DNA from 2 places in the Actinomadura sp. NPDC049753 genome. Region 2 is predicted to be linked to the other one. Evidence: riboswitches for the same ligand, from Rfam matches in the RefSeq annotation. Region 2 holds a riboswitch; the other holds the start of a gene.
What was found. Region 2 has a riboswitch for S-adenosylmethionine ahead of thrC (threonine synthase). Riboswitches for the same ligand answer to the same signal wherever they lie in the genome.
Positions count from the first base shown of each region.

Region 1: linked by a shared signal. The riboswitch ahead of AB0K37_RS00750 (aminotransferase class V-fold PLP-dependent enzyme) and the one ahead of thrC (threonine synthase) in region 2 are both predicted to bind S-adenosylmethionine.

Region 1 is NZ_JBFARL010000002.1:633-8,242, reverse strand. Features, by position in the region: gene AB0K37_RS00770 (hypothetical protein) at 1-431, shown strand, start outside; gene AB0K37_RS00765 (FKBP-type peptidyl-prolyl cis-trans isomerase) at 652-1,800, shown strand; gene AB0K37_RS00760 (transglycosylase domain-containing protein) at 2,016-4,901, shown strand; gene AB0K37_RS00755 (hypothetical protein) at 4,915-5,289, opposite strand; SAM riboswitch class IV at 5,339-5,454, shown strand; gene AB0K37_RS00750 (aminotransferase class V-fold PLP-dependent enzyme) at 5,497-6,756, shown strand; partial or broken gene AB0K37_RS00745 (SseB family protein) at 6,868-7,610, shown strand, end outside.
Region 2 is NZ_JBFARL010000152.1:8,260-15,869, forward strand. Features, by position in the region: gene AB0K37_RS30195 (RNA polymerase sigma factor) at 1-34, shown strand, start outside; gene AB0K37_RS30200 (sulfotransferase) at 121-1,146, shown strand; gene AB0K37_RS30205 (trehalose-6-phosphate synthase) at 1,211-2,704, opposite strand; gene AB0K37_RS30210 (cation diffusion facilitator family transporter) at 2,825-3,760, shown strand; SAM riboswitch class I at 3,854-3,994, shown strand; gene thrC (threonine synthase) at 4,011-5,255, shown strand; gene AB0K37_RS30220 (MoaD/ThiS family protein) at 5,271-5,549, shown strand; gene AB0K37_RS30225 (hypothetical protein) at 5,848-6,819, shown strand.

The DNA of each region.
Region 1 (7,610 bases), on a different contig from region 2:
CCCACGACACCGCTTTGGAGACCATCCAGTGGCGCAACGGCGGCAAGGCACGCCTCGTCGAGCAGGTCCCCTTCCGCCTGGCCGTGTTCGACCGCACGACGGCCGTCGTCCCGCTCGATTTGGACGTCTTCTACAACGGCATGCTCATCATCCGCGACCCCGCGGTGGTCACGGCGTTGACCCGGATGCACCACAGCTCCTGGATGTCCGGCGACGACCTCGCCATCGACCGCGACCCGGACCAGCCGCCGGCCCACCTGGTCCCGGTCTTGGTCACCATGCGGGACGGCCTGCCCGACCACGCCGCCGCCGCACGTCTTGGCCTGTCGGCGCGCACCTACGCCCGCCGGGTCAGCGAACTGCTCACCCTTCTCGGCGCCACGAGCCGTTTCCAAGCCGCGATCATCGCTCAGCGCCGCGGGTGGATTTGAACGTCCGTCCGCCGTTCCCGGCGGTGTGGAGGCGTGTGTCACCCCTCCGGCGGGGATATCCTGACGCCTTCCCCTGTCCCCTGCCAGATGACACCGCTCCTTGTGTGACCGGTAGATTGCGGGTCGGCCTCCTTTACCCGGTTTTCACGCTGTGCTTAGCCCGGCCCTGGAAGGGTGGTCACGGTTGTGGTGTCGTCGAACCCGGAGCAAGTGAGGAAACATGTCCGAGGATGACAAGCCCCGGGGCAAGCCGGCGGTCAAGGCGAAGGCGAAGATCCCGAACGCCCAGAGCATCCGCAGCCCCGAGTTCACCCCGCACGGCATCAGCGCGGGCCGCGGCAGCGGGCTGAACCGGCCGTCCGCGCTGACCGCCAAGGAGGCGAAGAAGCGCCGGCTGATGATGATCGCCGGGATCGTGGTCGTCGCGCTCGCGGTCTCCGGCGGGGTGTACTGGTGGGTCAGCCGCCCCGGCCCGAAGGTCGAGGTGACCGGCAAGTTCGCCGCCGAGCCCAAGGTCGAGATCCCGACGAAGCTGGAGCCGACCAAGACGCTCAAGGTGAGCACGCCGATCAAGGGCAGTGGCCCCGTCGCCGCCGAGGGCGACACCGTCTACGTCCAGTTCGCGACCTACAAGTGGGCGAAGGACAAGGACGAGGAGAACTCGCGGGTGAAGAGCACCAGCGAGAAGGTCCGCTCGTCCTACGAGGAGGGCCAGCAGCAGGGCGGCGGCGGCCCGATGCACCTCGTCATCGGCAAGAGCGGGCTCAAGGACATCGACAAGAGCCTCGTCGGCAAGTCCGCCGGCAGCCGGCTCGTCATGCAGCTCCCGCCGTCCAAGGAGCTCACCCAGCTGAGCCCGCAGCAGATCACCGACAAGGACGCGATCCTGTTCATCATGGACGTCCAGGCGGTCGTCCCGAAGAGCCAGCAGCCGCAGGGCACCGCGCAGAAGCTGGACGACAAGTCGCTGCCCAAGGTCGAGGACAAGGGCGCCGGCAAGGAGCCCAAGGTGACGGTCCCGGACGCGGACGCGCCCAAGAAGCTCCAGGCCAAGACCCTCGTCGCGGGCAACGGGCCCGCCCTGGCCAAGGGCGACGAGGCGGTCGTCAACTACACCGGCAAGATCTGGAAGTCCGGCGACAAGTTCGACTCCAGCTGGGACAACAAGCAGCCCGCGACGTTCCCGATCGGCATGGGGCAGACCATCCCCGGCTTCGACAAGGGGCTCACCGGCGCGAAGGTCGGCAGCCGCGTGCTGCTCGTCCTGCCTCCGGACGAGGGCTACGGCAAGAAGGGCAGCCCGCCCAAGATCAAGGGAGACGACACCCTGGTCTTCGTGGTCGACATCCTCGCGAAGGTCTACAAGTGAGCTGACCGAGGCGCGGCCGTGCGCGGGAGCGGCGGGGCACCCGGTCGGGTCCCCGCCGCTCGGCTTTTCGCGAAAGGCCGCACGCTGCGACATCCGTCACGACAACCGGCGAGGCGGATTGCCCGTCCTCCTTTGGGAGAGCGCGGATGCGCATTGGCGGCCGACGCACGGATTCCCTCAGGTATCGTCTGTAACGCATTAAACACGGGGGGCTTGTGAGCGACAGCGAGAAGATCCCGGAGCGCGAGGAACGCTCCGGGACGGGCCAGGCGGACCGGCACGAAAGCGAGGCCGGGGCACCGGCCGGCGCGGACGGTCCCGCGACCGCCACGCTGACCGCGGACACCGAAGCCGCCACCGGAGAAACCGCCGGTGACGCCGAATTCGTCGGCGAGGGCGACATATCTCGAAACGGCGATAAGGAGCCCGAAGAGGCCGCCGGCGCGAGCGAGGGACCCGATTCCCCTCCCGCCGATAACGCCACGGCCTCCGCCGATTCCGCTCCCGGCGCTGCCGAACCCGCCACCGAGGCGCCGACCGGCCCCGCGGAGGCCGCCCCCGACGACGACGCCGGTCCCGACCAGGCCACCGCGCCCGATGACGTGACCGCGTCCCACGAGGTGAGCGCGCCCGTAGACGGCGGCGCGTCCGACGGGGTCGCGGCGCCCGACGACGCCACCGCGCCCGGCGACGTCACCGCATCCCACGAGGTGACCGCGTCCGGCGAGGTGACCGCGTCTCACGAGGTGACCGCCTCCGTTGAGGCCGTCGCGTCCGATGAGGCGGTTGTGACCGACGGTGTCGCCGCGTCTGGTGATGCCACCGCGGTTGATGGTGTCGACGGGGCCGTCACCGGAGATACAAAGAGCATGTCCGCCGCCTCGAAGCGCGACTCGACCCCGCGCGGCTCCCAGGCCGGGGGCCCGCCGCCCGGGTCCGGGCCCGGGCGCGGCAAGGGCGGCGGGGGCAAGGGGCCCGGCAAGCCGCGCAGCCGCGGGTCCCGGTTCCTGCGCCGGGCGCTGTTCCTGATCCTCGGCTTCATCGGATTCTGCATCGCCGCGTTCGGCGTCGCCTACCTGTTCACGCCGGTGCCGTCGGCGCAGGAGCAGGCGATCGCGCAGGGGCCGACGTTCTACTACTCCGACGGCAAGACGCAGATCGCCAAGACCGGGATGAACCGGGACGCGGTCAAGCTCGACAGGATCCCCGAGAGCACCCGGGCCGCGGTGATCGCCGCGGAGAACCGCAGCTTCTACGACGACCCCGGGGTGTCGGTCCAGGGCACGGCGCGGGCGCTGTGGTCCACCGCCACCGGCAAGCAGCTGCAGGGCGGCTCGACGATCACGCAGCAGATGGTCCGCAACTACTACGGCGGCATCGGCAAGGACCGCTCGGTCACCCGCAAGCTCAAGGAGATCATGGTCTCCCTGAAGGTGGGCCGGGAGAAGGACAAGGACTGGATCCTCGAGCAGTACCTCAACACCATCTACTTCGGCCGCGACGCCTACGGCGTGCAGGCCGCCGCGCACGCCTACTACGACAAGGACGTCTCGAAGCTGACGCCCGCGGAGGGCGCCTACCTCGCCGCCGCGATCCAGCAGCCGAGCAACTTCGCCGACCCGACCGGCCCCCGCCGCGCCTACTCCGAGCAGCGCTGGCGCGCGATCCTCGGCAACATGGTCCGGGACGGGGCGCTCACCTCGTCCGAGGCGGCCTCGCTGACCTTCCCGGCCCCCGGCAAGGAGAAGATCACCGACGTCCTCAAGGGCCAGCGCGGCTACATGGTGAACGTGGCCAAGAAGGAGCTCACCGAGCGCCGCGGCTACAGCGAGGACGAGATCAACCGCAGCGGGCTGAAGATCACCACGACGTTCGACAAGCGGCTGATGGACGCGATGAAGCAGGCCGTCGCGAACAACGCCCCGAACGGGATGAGCAAGAAGATCCGCACCGGCGCGGTGTCGGTCGACCCGAAGACCGGGCAGGTGGTCGCCTTCTACGGCGGCCGCGGCTACCTGGAGGAGGCGCTGAGCAGCGCCTTCGGCGACTGGGCGCAGGCCGGGTCGGGGTTCAAGCCGATCGCGCTGGCGGCCGCGCTGGACGACGGGAAGACGCTGTCCACCAGTTACGACGGCAGCTCCCCGCAGTACTTCCACGGCGCGCCCATCCGCAACGACAGCAACGAGAACTTCGGGACGGTCAACCTCGTCACCGCCACCGAGCACTCGATCAACACGGCCTACGTCAACCTCGGCCAGGACATCGGCAACAAGAAGATCGCCGCGATGGCCGAGAAGATGGGCATCCCCGCGGCGCGGATGAACGCCGACCAGCGGAGCGCCGCCACGTTCCCGCTCGGCATCGTGTCGCTGCACCCCGTCGAGCAGGCCAGCGTGTACTCGACGTTCGCCTCCGAGGGCGTGCACCGGACGCCGTTCGTGGTGAAGTCGGTCACCGACAACGAGAACCACAAGCGCACGTTCACCGAGAAGGGCGAGCGGGCGTTCAGCCAGCAGGTCGCCCGTGACGCCACCTACGCCATGCAGAAGGTCGTGCAGGGCGGCACCGGCACCGGCGCGCAGCTGCCCGACGGACGCGACGTCGCCGGCAAGACGGGCACCACCGACAAGGGCCGCGCGATCTGGTTCAACGGGTTCATCCCGCAGATGGCGACGACGGTCGCGATGTTCCGCAGCGACGGCAAGCCGCTGAACATCCCCGGGTACGGCGCGTACGGCGGGCAGCTGCCCGCCCAGATCTGGCGCTCGTACATGTCGGACGCGGTGAACATCAAGGGCTACGAGCCCGACTCCTTCGGGGAGCCGTCGATGACGCCCGGCAGCGGCTTCGGCGGCCCGACGCAGGACACTCCCCCGAGCGGCCCGCAGCCGCCGGAAACCCGCGGGCCGGTCGAGCCGCCGCCGTCCACGGAGCAGCCCGACATCCCGGCGCCCCCTACCGACCTGCCGACCATCATCCCGCCGCAGGAGCCCGGTGGTGGCGACCCCGGTGGCGGAACGGGCGGCGATCCGGGAGGCGGAACGGGGGGCGACCCCGGTGGCGGAACCGGTGGCGGACCGCTGGGCGGAACCGGCGGGTAGCCCCGGCGGCCCCTCAGTCGCAGGCCTTGCCGATGACGGCCGGCGTCTCCCTGATCACGCTGTCGAGCCGGGAGACGTCGCCGTCGCCGACCCCGGGCGCGGCGTCGCGGAGCCTGCTCGCCTCCGCCTTCAGCGCCTTGCCCAGGTCGGCGTCGTCGGCCTGCTTCGCGAGGCCGTCGACGCGTCCGGCGAGCTGCTCGGTGGCCTGCCGCCACTGCGCGGGCTCGGCCGCCGGAACGCTCCGCACCTGGGTGACGTACTGCTGGAACGCCTTCTTCGTGTCGGTGCACACCTGGGCGGAGTTGCCGCCGCCCAGCGCTCCGCACCCGCTGAGGGCGCCGAGCACCAGCGCGCCGCCGGCCAGCGTCCGAACCACCCGGTACCGCATCGCACCCTCCCCTTGATCCCCGATCGGCTCCGCATATACTTCCGCATGAGGTCATGAGCGCCAGCGCAAAGCCCCGGCTTGCTGGCCGGCAACCCTTCGTCCGCGATGGGGTGCCCCGGGTGAGGACCTGGCCGGACGCGCACCGCGTTCCGGCAAGCGCGGATCCCGGCCGGCATCCCGGGGTCCCTGACCCCGGAAGGTCCAGGCATGCCCACGCTGCTCGCCCGCTCCCCCATCACGCCTGCTGTGACGCGCACGGAGGGGGTCCGGGTTCGCCCGATTCCCCGCGTCATCGGAGCGGACGTCCCGGTCCCTGTGCGGGACGGCCGCCGCGTCCCCTACGCCAACTTCGACTACGCGGCCAGCGCGCCCTGTCTGGAGGCGGTGCACGAGGCCGTCACCCGCGCGCTGCCGTACTACAGCAGCGTCCATCGCGGCGCGGGATACGCGTCGCAGGTCACGACGTCCGCCTACGAGGACGCGCGGGAGACCGTGCGGTCGTTCCTCGGCGCGTGGCGGCGCTCGGCCGTGGTGTTCACGCGCAACACCACCGACTCGATGAACCTGCTCGCGCACGCCGTCCCGGCCGGGACGAGCGTCGTCGTCTTCGAGAGCGAGCACCACGCGTCGCTGCTGCCGTGGAAGCGCGCCGTGCGCCTCCCGGCGCCCGCCACCCCGGCCGAGGCGCTGTCGGCCGCCGACCGCGCGCTGCGCTCGTGCCCGATCGGGTCGCGGCTGCTCGTCGTCACCGCCGCGTCCAACGTCACCGGCGAGCTGTGGCCGATCGAGGAGCTCGCGCACGTCGCGCACCGCAACGGCGCCCGCATCGCGGTCGACGCGGCGCAGCTCGTCCCGCACCGCCCTCTGGACATGACCGCGCTCGGCCTCGACTACGTCGCGTTCTCAGGGCACAAGCTGTACGCGCCGTTCGGTGCGGGCGTGCTCGCCGGACGCGCCGACTGGCTGCGCGCCGCCGAGCCCTACCTCAAGGGCGGCGGCGCCAGCGCCTCGGTCGGGGAGACGACCCGGTGGGCGGCCTCCGCCGAGCAGCGGCACGAGGCGGGCTCCCCGAACGTCCTCGGCGCCCTCGCGCTGGCCGCCGCGTGCGAGACGCTGTCCCCGGCCTGGGACGACCTGGCCGTCCGGGAAGAGGCGCTGGTGGAACGGCTGCGGTCGGGACTCGCGGCGCTCCCCCACGTCAGGGAGCTGACGCTGTGGGGGGAGCGGGCGCCGCGCGTCGGGATCGTGTCGTTCACCGTGGACGGCTGGAACGCGCGGGACGTGGCGCTTACGCTGTCCGACGAGCATGGCATCGGCGTCCGCGACGGGAAGTTCTGCGCCCACCCCTTCGTCCGGCACCTGCTGGGCGAGGACCGGAGCGCCGTCCGTGCGAGCATCGGCATCGGGACGGAGGAGGAGCACATCGACCGGCTCCTCGCCGCCCTCGCCGCGTTGACTGCACGCTGACAGCCTCTGACCTGCGATCTCTCGCGCGCAGTCAGATGATTATGCTCTTTGGTCCTGTTCGCCCATGTAGCGTAGGCAGTCGCGCGGGGACGAGCACGCTAGAAACAGGGGGTGGCGACCGTGGCCGACGCGTGGCGACCCACGTCGGAACTGGAGCACCGACTGCAGGAGACCGTACGGGCCGGCGACCAGGAGAGCTACTTCCGCCTCCTCGGGGACGCCGACCTCGTCGTTCCCGTCCCGCCCGACCTGGTGGACGGCGTCCTCGCGGGGGAGGCGCAGCCGTCGTGGCCCACCCAGGAGGAGGACGGCCGGGTCCACGTCCTGGCCTACACGTCGGCGGCGGCGATGCGGGCGTGCCTCGGGCCGTCGTACCAGCACTTCATGACCGTGCGGTTCGGCGACATCGCCGAGGGCTGGCCGGACGACCGCTGGTGGCTCGCCGTCGACGTTCCCGCGCGCGGCGTCCCCGCCGCGCTGCCGATCGAGGCGCGGCTGCCGGCCTGGTTCGTCCGGCAGGTCGCCGACGGCGACGGCCGCCCCCCGCAGGTCGGCCGCGCGTCCCCGCCGTGGGAGGAGCTGCGCGACCAGCACCGCGACCTGCCCCGCGAGGCGCCGCGCCCGGAGTTCCAGCCGGCCAACGACGTCGAGCGCGAGCTGCTGCGGGCCGCCGCGAACAACGACCACGACCTGTTCCTGCAGACGCTGGCGGCCACCGACGTTCTGCTGCCCGTCCCGGACGACATGGACTTCTCGCTGCGTCCGGGCCGCCCCGGCTTCCCGTGGCAGACCCGCGAGGTCGACGGCTCCACCGTCGTCCCGGTCTTCACCTCGCCGGAGCGGCTGGCCGAGGC
Region 2 (7,610 bases):
GGTGAGGCAGACGCTCGGCGAGTCCTACACCTGACCGCCGGTCAAGGGTGGGTCATCGGACGGTAACAGTGGATGCAGAAGCCGGGTCCTGAGCTGGGCTTCTGCACCAGCATGCGGTGCATGCCACCAGGACCGGCCCTCCGCCGCGATCGTCCGATCTTCATCTTCGGCTGTCCTCGCTCGGGCACGACGCTGCTGCGCCTGATGCTCCACTCGCACGCCCGCATCGCGATCCCGGCGGAGACCCGGTTCGTCCTGCCCGCCTATGCGGCAAGGTGCGACTACGGTGACCTCCGGGAGAGCAAGAACAGGCGGATGCTCGCGGAGTGGATCGTCGGAGAGCGCGCCACCAAGGTGCGGGCGCTCGGCATGGACCCCGACGGGCTCGTCGAGGAGATCGCCGACGGGCCTCCGACGCTCGGCTCGGCGGTCGGCATCGTCTTCCGCGCCTACGCCCGCCTGCACGGCAAGCCGCGCTGGGGCGACAAGCGCCCCAGCTACTCCCAGCACGTCGGCGCGCTGCTGCGGATGTTTCCCGACGCCCAGTTCGTCCATCTTGTCCGGGACGGCCGGGACTGCGTCGCGTCGCTGATGGAGATGCCCTGGTTCGACCTCGACATCCACCACGCCGTCTCCGCCTGGCGGGAGACGATCGACCGCGGCCGCAGGCTCGCCGAGCGCCTCGGCCCCGACTCCTACTACGAGCTGCAGTACGAGCGGCTCGTCGCCGACCCCGGCGACGAGCTGACCCGGCTCTGCGGCTTCCTCGGCGAGGACTTCGACCCCGAGATGATCCACCCGGAGGGCCTCGCGAAGCGGATCGTCCCGTCCACCAAGAAGTGGCACGGCCGCACCCACGACGCCGTCACGACCAACCGCGTCGGATCATGGGCCGAGCGCCTCGACGCGTGGGAGATCAGCCTGGCCGAGGCCGCGTTCGGCGAGCGGCTCGCCGAGTACGGCTACGAGCCGAGCGGCCTGCCGAAGCCGTCCGCGGCCCTGCTCGCCCGCTTCACCCGCACCGCCGCCCACCGGCGCATGGCGCAGAGCAAGGCCGCGCTGCGGGAACGGTTGAGGCAGCACCACGAGCCGAACCCCGTCGAGTGCCTCCTCACCGCCGAGCAGTCCGCCGGCAGCGCCCCCTGACCGGACCCGCGGCGTGTTGCCCTGACGCCCGCAGAGCAGCACGCCGCTTCCCTTCCACGGAGATCTAGTCCAGCGCGGCCAGCTGGTCGGCGAACCAGCGCTGCGGGGGCAGGGCGGTCGCGGCGCCGGCGAGGCGGGCGCAGCGTTCGGCCCGCCGGGCGCGCGGCATCAGCAGGGCCTGGTGCAGGGCCTCGGCCGTCTGCGACACGTCGTAGGGATTGACCACCAGCGCGTCCTCGGACAGTTCCGCCGCCGCGCCCGCCTCTCGCGACAGCACGAGCGCGCAGCCGTGCCGCGACAGGACGGGCCCCTCCTTGGCGACCAGGTTCATCCCGTCCCGGATCGGGTTGACGAGCAGGACGTCGGCCAGGCCGTAGGCGGCAAGGGAACGCGGGTAGTCGTCGTTCACCTGGAGGATCAGCGGGTCCCAGTCCTCCGTGCCGAACTCTTCGGTGATCTGCCCGGCCATGCGCTGGACGGCCGCGGTGTACTCCCGGTACTCGGGCAGGTCGTAGCGGGACGGGTAGGCGAACGCGAGGTGCACGACGCGTCCGCGCCACTCGGGATGGTTGACGAGCATCTCCCGGTACGCGGAGAGCCCGCGCACGATGTTCTTGGACAGCTCCGTCCGGTCGATCCGCACGATGAGCTGGCGGTCGCCCACCTGTTCGCGCAGCGCGCGGGCCCTTTCGACGACGTCCTGTTCGGCGGCGCGGCTGCGCAGAGCCGTACCGTCCACCCCGAGACCGTGCACACCCACGCGCGTGGTGTGGCCCGAACAGGAGACGGTGCGGGCGGCGCGGTCGACGCGCGCGCCCGGCAGGAGCTCGCAGCAGTCGAGGAAGGCCGACGCCCACCGCTCCGTGAGGAAGCCGGCGTGGTCGGCGCCCAGGATGCCGAGAAGGATCTGCGCGCCGATGTCGTCCGGGAGCAGCCTGAAGTACTCCGGCGGCGCCCAGGGCGTGTGGGAGAAGTGCACGATCTTCAGGTCGGGGCGCCGGTCGCGCAGCATCCGCGGAGCCAGCGACAGGTGGTAGTCCTGGATCGCCGCCTTCGCGCCCGGGGCGGCGTCCCGGGCGAGGGCGTCCGCGAAGGCCGCGTTGTAGGCCTCGTAGGACTGCCAGTCCCGCCGGGCGCGGGCGTCGAAGTGCGGGCTGCGCGGCGTGTCGTACAACAGGTGGTGGACGAACCACAGCGTCGAGTTGGCGACGCCGTTGTAGGCGCGGTCGAACGTGGCCGCCGGGATGTCGAGCATCCGTACCGCCGCCCCGCCGGTCTCGTATCCGGCGAGGTCGAGGCGTCCGTCCGGGGAACGGCGCGACGCCGTGCGGTCGGCCTCGCCGAGGCTCGCGCACACCCAGAGGACGTCCGCTCCGCCGGGGGACGGCTCCCGCGCCGTCTCGGCCGGACGCGGCGGGCCGGGGTCGCGCGGGGCGCCCGTGACGGCGGCGAGGCCCGACACGAGACCGCCGCCCCCGCGCCGCATGGTGAGCCCGCCGTCGTCCGACAGCGAGAACGACACCGGCCCCCGGTTCGAGGCCACCAGCACTTGGCTCATACGGGAAGGGTCTCAGTTGCGGCCGAGGCGCATCAAAGTGACCCGCGAGGTGGCCGGCATCGCCCGCCCTTCTGTCCGTTCCGCCCGGTTAGTCATCCGCCCAGGGGGTATCCGGCGCCAATGAGCAAGTCCGAGACGACGAAAACCGTGCTCGTCGCCGGTGCCGCAAACCTCATCCTCGCGATCACGAAGCTGTTCGCCGGCCTGCTGGCCGGGTCCAGCGCCATGCTCGCGGAGAGCGCGCACTCGGTGGCCGACACCCTCAACCAGGGCTTCCTCTACACGTCGATCCGGCGCAGCGAACGGCCCCCCGACCGGCGCCACCCCTTCGGATACGGCAACGAGCGGTACGTGTGGTCGCTGCTCGCCGCGTTCGGCATCTTCGTGGCCGGCGCCGGATTCTCGATCTTCGAAGGCATCCTGACCATGACCGGTCACGGCGGCGGCGGGACGACGGTGTGGCTCGCCTACGCCGTCCTCGGCCTCGGCGCGGTGCTGGAGGGGACGTCCTGGATCCGCGCCTTCTACCAGGCCAGGAAGGAGACGCGCGAGAGCGAACGCGACCTGGTCGAGCATGTCCGCAAGTCGCCCGACGTGACGTTCAAGACCGCGCTGTTCGAGGACACCGCGGCGATGATCGGCCTCGCGCTCGCCGCCGGCGGCCTCGTGATGCGCCAGATCACCGGCTCGGATTTCTGGGACGGGCTCGCGTCCGTCCTCATCGGGATCCTCCTGGTCGTCCTCGCCTTCTCGATCGGCCGGGAGAGCATGGGCCTGCTCATCGGCCAGGCGGCCGACCCCGCCGAGCAGCGCGAGATCCGCGCCGAGATCTGCGGCGCGCCCGGCGTGACCGGCGTGGACGAACTGCTCACCATGCACTTCGGCCCGGAGCAGATCCTCGTCGCCGCGAAGGTGCACTTCTCCGACGACATCAGCGCCGACGAGGCCGAGGACGTCGCCGGCGAGATAGACCGGCGGCTCCGCGGGCGCGTCCCGACCGTCCGGCACGTGTTCCTCGACCCGACCCAACGGGTGATCAAGACACCCGCGGGGTAACGTCTCAATCGCTGGACCCGCCTGTCTGGCATCCGGTCAGTTCATGTAAAGTCACGCATACGAGTTCAAAGCTCGTGATCGACAACTTCATACCGCTCATCCAGAGGGGTGGAGGGACCGGCCCTGCGAAGCCCCGGCAACCACCTGGCTGCGGCGCGTCGCGATCCTGCGAGGCCGGCCGGGAGATGGTGCCAACTCCGGCCTGCGACCAAGGTGGCGCAGGGAAGATGGGGAGAAAGGCCTCGCCCTCATGGCACTCACGCCTGCCACAGACCTCGGACCGGCTACCGCTCTCGTCTGCCGCGAATGCGGCTCGTCCCGCGACCTCGGACCCTTCTACGCGTGTGAAGAGTGTTTCGGCCCCCTGGAGATCGCCTACGACTTCGGCGGCGTCACCCGGGAGTCCATCGAGTCCGGGCCGCGCAACATCTGGCGGTACCGCGGGCTGCTGCCCGTCCCGTCCAACGTCGCCGACACCCCGAACACCGAGCCGGGCCTGACCCGCCTCGTCCGCGCCGACAACCTCGCGGAGAGCCTCGGCCTGCAGAGCCTGTGGGTGAAGGACGACAGCGGGAACCCGACCCACTCGTTCAAGGACCGCGTCGTCGCCGTGGCGCTCGCCGCCGCCCGCGAACTGGGCTTCAAGGTGCTGGCCTGCCCGTCCACCGGGAACCTCGCCAACGCCGTCGCCGCCGCGGCGGCCCGCGCCGGGATCCGCAGCGCGGTGTTCGTCCCGTCGAACCTGGAGTCCCAGAAGATCATCACGACGGCCGTGTACGGCGGGACGTTCGTGACGGTCGACGGCAACTACGACGACGTCAACCGGCTCGCGTCCGAGATCGCGGGCGAGCAGGACGACTGGGCGTTCGTCAACGTCAACGTACGCCCCTACTACGCCGAGGGCTCCAAGACGCTCGGCTACGAGATCGCCGAGCAGCTCGGCTGGCGGCTGCCCGACCAGATCGTCGTGCCGGTCGCGTCCGGCTCCCAGCTCACCAAGATCGACAAGGCGTTCCAGGAGCTGATCAAGCTGGGCCTGGTGGAGGAGAAGCCGTACCGCGTCTTCGGCGCCCAGGCCTCCGGGTGCGACCCGGTCGCCGCCGCGTTCAAGGCGGGCCACGACGTCGTCCGCCCGGTGAAACCCGACACGATCGCCAAGTCCCTCGCCATCGGCAACCCCGCCGACGGCCCCTACGTCCTGGACGTGGCCCGCCGCACCGGCGGCGCCGTCGAGGACGTCACCGACGAGCAGGTCGTCGAGGGGATCCGGCTCCTGGCCCGCACCGAGGGCGTCTTCGGCGAGACGGCCGGCGGCGTCACCGTCGCGGCCCTGCGCAAGCTCGTCGAGGCAGGCTCCCTCGACCCGGGCGCCGAGACCGTGATCATCAACTCCGGGGACGGCCTGAAGACCCTGGACGCCGTCGCCCCGGTCGTCGCGCCGTCGGCGAACATCGCCCCGTCCCTGGAGGCGTTCCGCGCCGCGGGCCTCGCCTGAGAACGAAGGAGCAGCATGAGCAGCGTGTCCGTCCGTATCCCGACGATCCTGCGGACCTACACCGGGGGCGAGTCCGAGGTGAAGGCCGAGGGCGCGACCCTGCGCGCGGTCGTCGCCGACCTTGAGGCCAGCTACTCCGGCATCTCCGCCCGCATCCTGGACGACGCGGGCAAGATCCGCCGTTTCGTGAACGTCTACGTCGGGGACGAGGACGTCCGTTTCGCCGAGGGCCTCGACACCCCGACGCCCGAGGGCGCCCAGATCTCCATCATCCCCGCGGTGGCGGGCGGCTGACGTCCGTCTCGTCCGCGAAGCCCCGGCACGTCCACCGTGCCGGGGCTTTTCCGTGCGCATGTGGCCGATTCCCCCTTCTGCGGAACGCGATTGCCCCGGTGGATGCTGGATTGGGAAACTGTTCTTCCCGTCCGGCCAAACGCATATGGACAAAGCTTTAGCGAGCGCCAGTTTCGCGGCTTTGATCTTGATCACCGCCTCTCCGTCACTTGGGTTTCTCGCTGGCCGCGCCCTGGAAGATTGATCCCGGAGTGGCGCTCCCTGGGGCGCCGATCGGCATACGAGAGTGAGGAAAGGCATGAAGCGCATTTTGCGCACGATGGCCGTTACCGGCATAACGATGGGGGCGGCCGTCCTCGCGGCTCCATCGGCGATGGCCGACATCAACTTCTACAAGGTGGAGAAGGCGTACGTGGGGCACAACGGCTCCACGTACATCACCGAAAAGGGTCCGGGCGACCTGATCTACACCGACATCAACAAGTCGCCCAAGGCCGCGCCGGTGATCGGGAACAAGCCGGTGAAGACCGGTGACATCACCACGAAGCTCCACGGCGGGAAGCACAACACGGCCGTCACGGGCGTCGAGGGCTCCGAGCAGGAGGCCACCAAGGTCGCCCTCGCCAAGGCGGCCGAGCACCAGGCCGCCGAGCAGCAGGCGGCTCCTCAGGAGGCCGCTCCGCAGCAGGAGTCGCTGCAGGCGGCGCCGGAGCAGAACGCCGAGCAGGCCGCCCCGCAGCAGGGCGAGCAGCAGGCCGCTCCGCAGCAGGAGGCCCAGCAGGCTGCTCCGCAGCAGGGCGAGCAGCAGGCCGCGCCGGAGCAGAACGCCGAGCAGGCCGCTCCGCAGCAGGACGCGCAGCAGGCCGCGCCGGAGCAGCAGGCCGCGCCGGAGCAGCAGGCCGCGCCGGAGCAGCAGGCCGCGCCGGAGCAGCAGGCCGCTCCGGAGCAGCAGGCCGCGCCGGAGCAGCAGGCCGACGCCAACGCTCCGCAGGCCGGGCAGCGGCTGGCCACCACGGGGGACCGCCCCGAGCCGGTGCACGTCCACGCGGCCAAGAAGGCGATCGTCGGCCAGAACGGCCCCGTCGCCAACATCGAGAAGGGCCCGGGCGACGCGATCTTCACGAACCTCAGCGGATCGCCCCGCTCGACCGTCTACGCCGGCAACAGCGCGACGATGACCGGGCCCATCACCAGCCACATCCACGGCGGGAAGCACAACACCGTGATCAACGCGGTCGAGGGCCCCGAGCAGGAGTCCACCAAGCGGTGAACCTCGGTTCCTAGCAGAACACCGAAGCACCACGGCCGCTCCGGCCCGGTCACGCATCGACGCCGGAGCGGCCGCCCAATGTCCGGACCCGTTTGCGGCGGCCTTTTGCCCGGGACCGAAAGAACATCCTCACCATTCGCCATACTCCATGAAAGCGGCCCAATGGGCCGTGGTGATCCCCGGCGCATCAGGCCGCCGCAAACGTTGTCGCACCGACAGAACCGGCACCAACGGCCCGTGACGAAGAAATTCCGCGGAAGCGGCGGCACGGGCCGCCGCCGGTGCAATGGCACGCGAAATGGGTGGCCCCGACGACACCCGCCCTCACCGGAAGGCGAGACCTCGGTGTCCGCCAGTAACAGGGGGCGCCCGCCCGCGCCACGTGGGAGCGGTGGGCCGTCCGCGCTACCGCCGGTGGCGTCCCGCAGGGGCTCGTCCCACCGGCCCGTTTCGACCTGGCCAGTCACCGGCAGCGGCACAGGCGGTCCTCGATGGCGTGAACCGGGGAAAGCCGGAGCCCGACGGCCGGCGCTGGGCTGTCATCCCCATCGAGAGCCTCTCCCGCGCGGAGGCAGAGCTGCTGCAGCCGGCCCGGACACGGAGTGCTCGCACCGGCGGAGCAACGACCGACGTTCCCTGCGCTCGGGCGGCACCTGCTCAGGCAGAACGAAAGCGGTACGGGGAGGTGACCGGCTCATGGCGGGGCGGTGGTTCGGCTGCTCTTCGGGGAACGGCTCCTGGCGGCCGTCCGCGCTGACGTGACCCTCCGGCGCAGGTCAGAGCACTTCCGA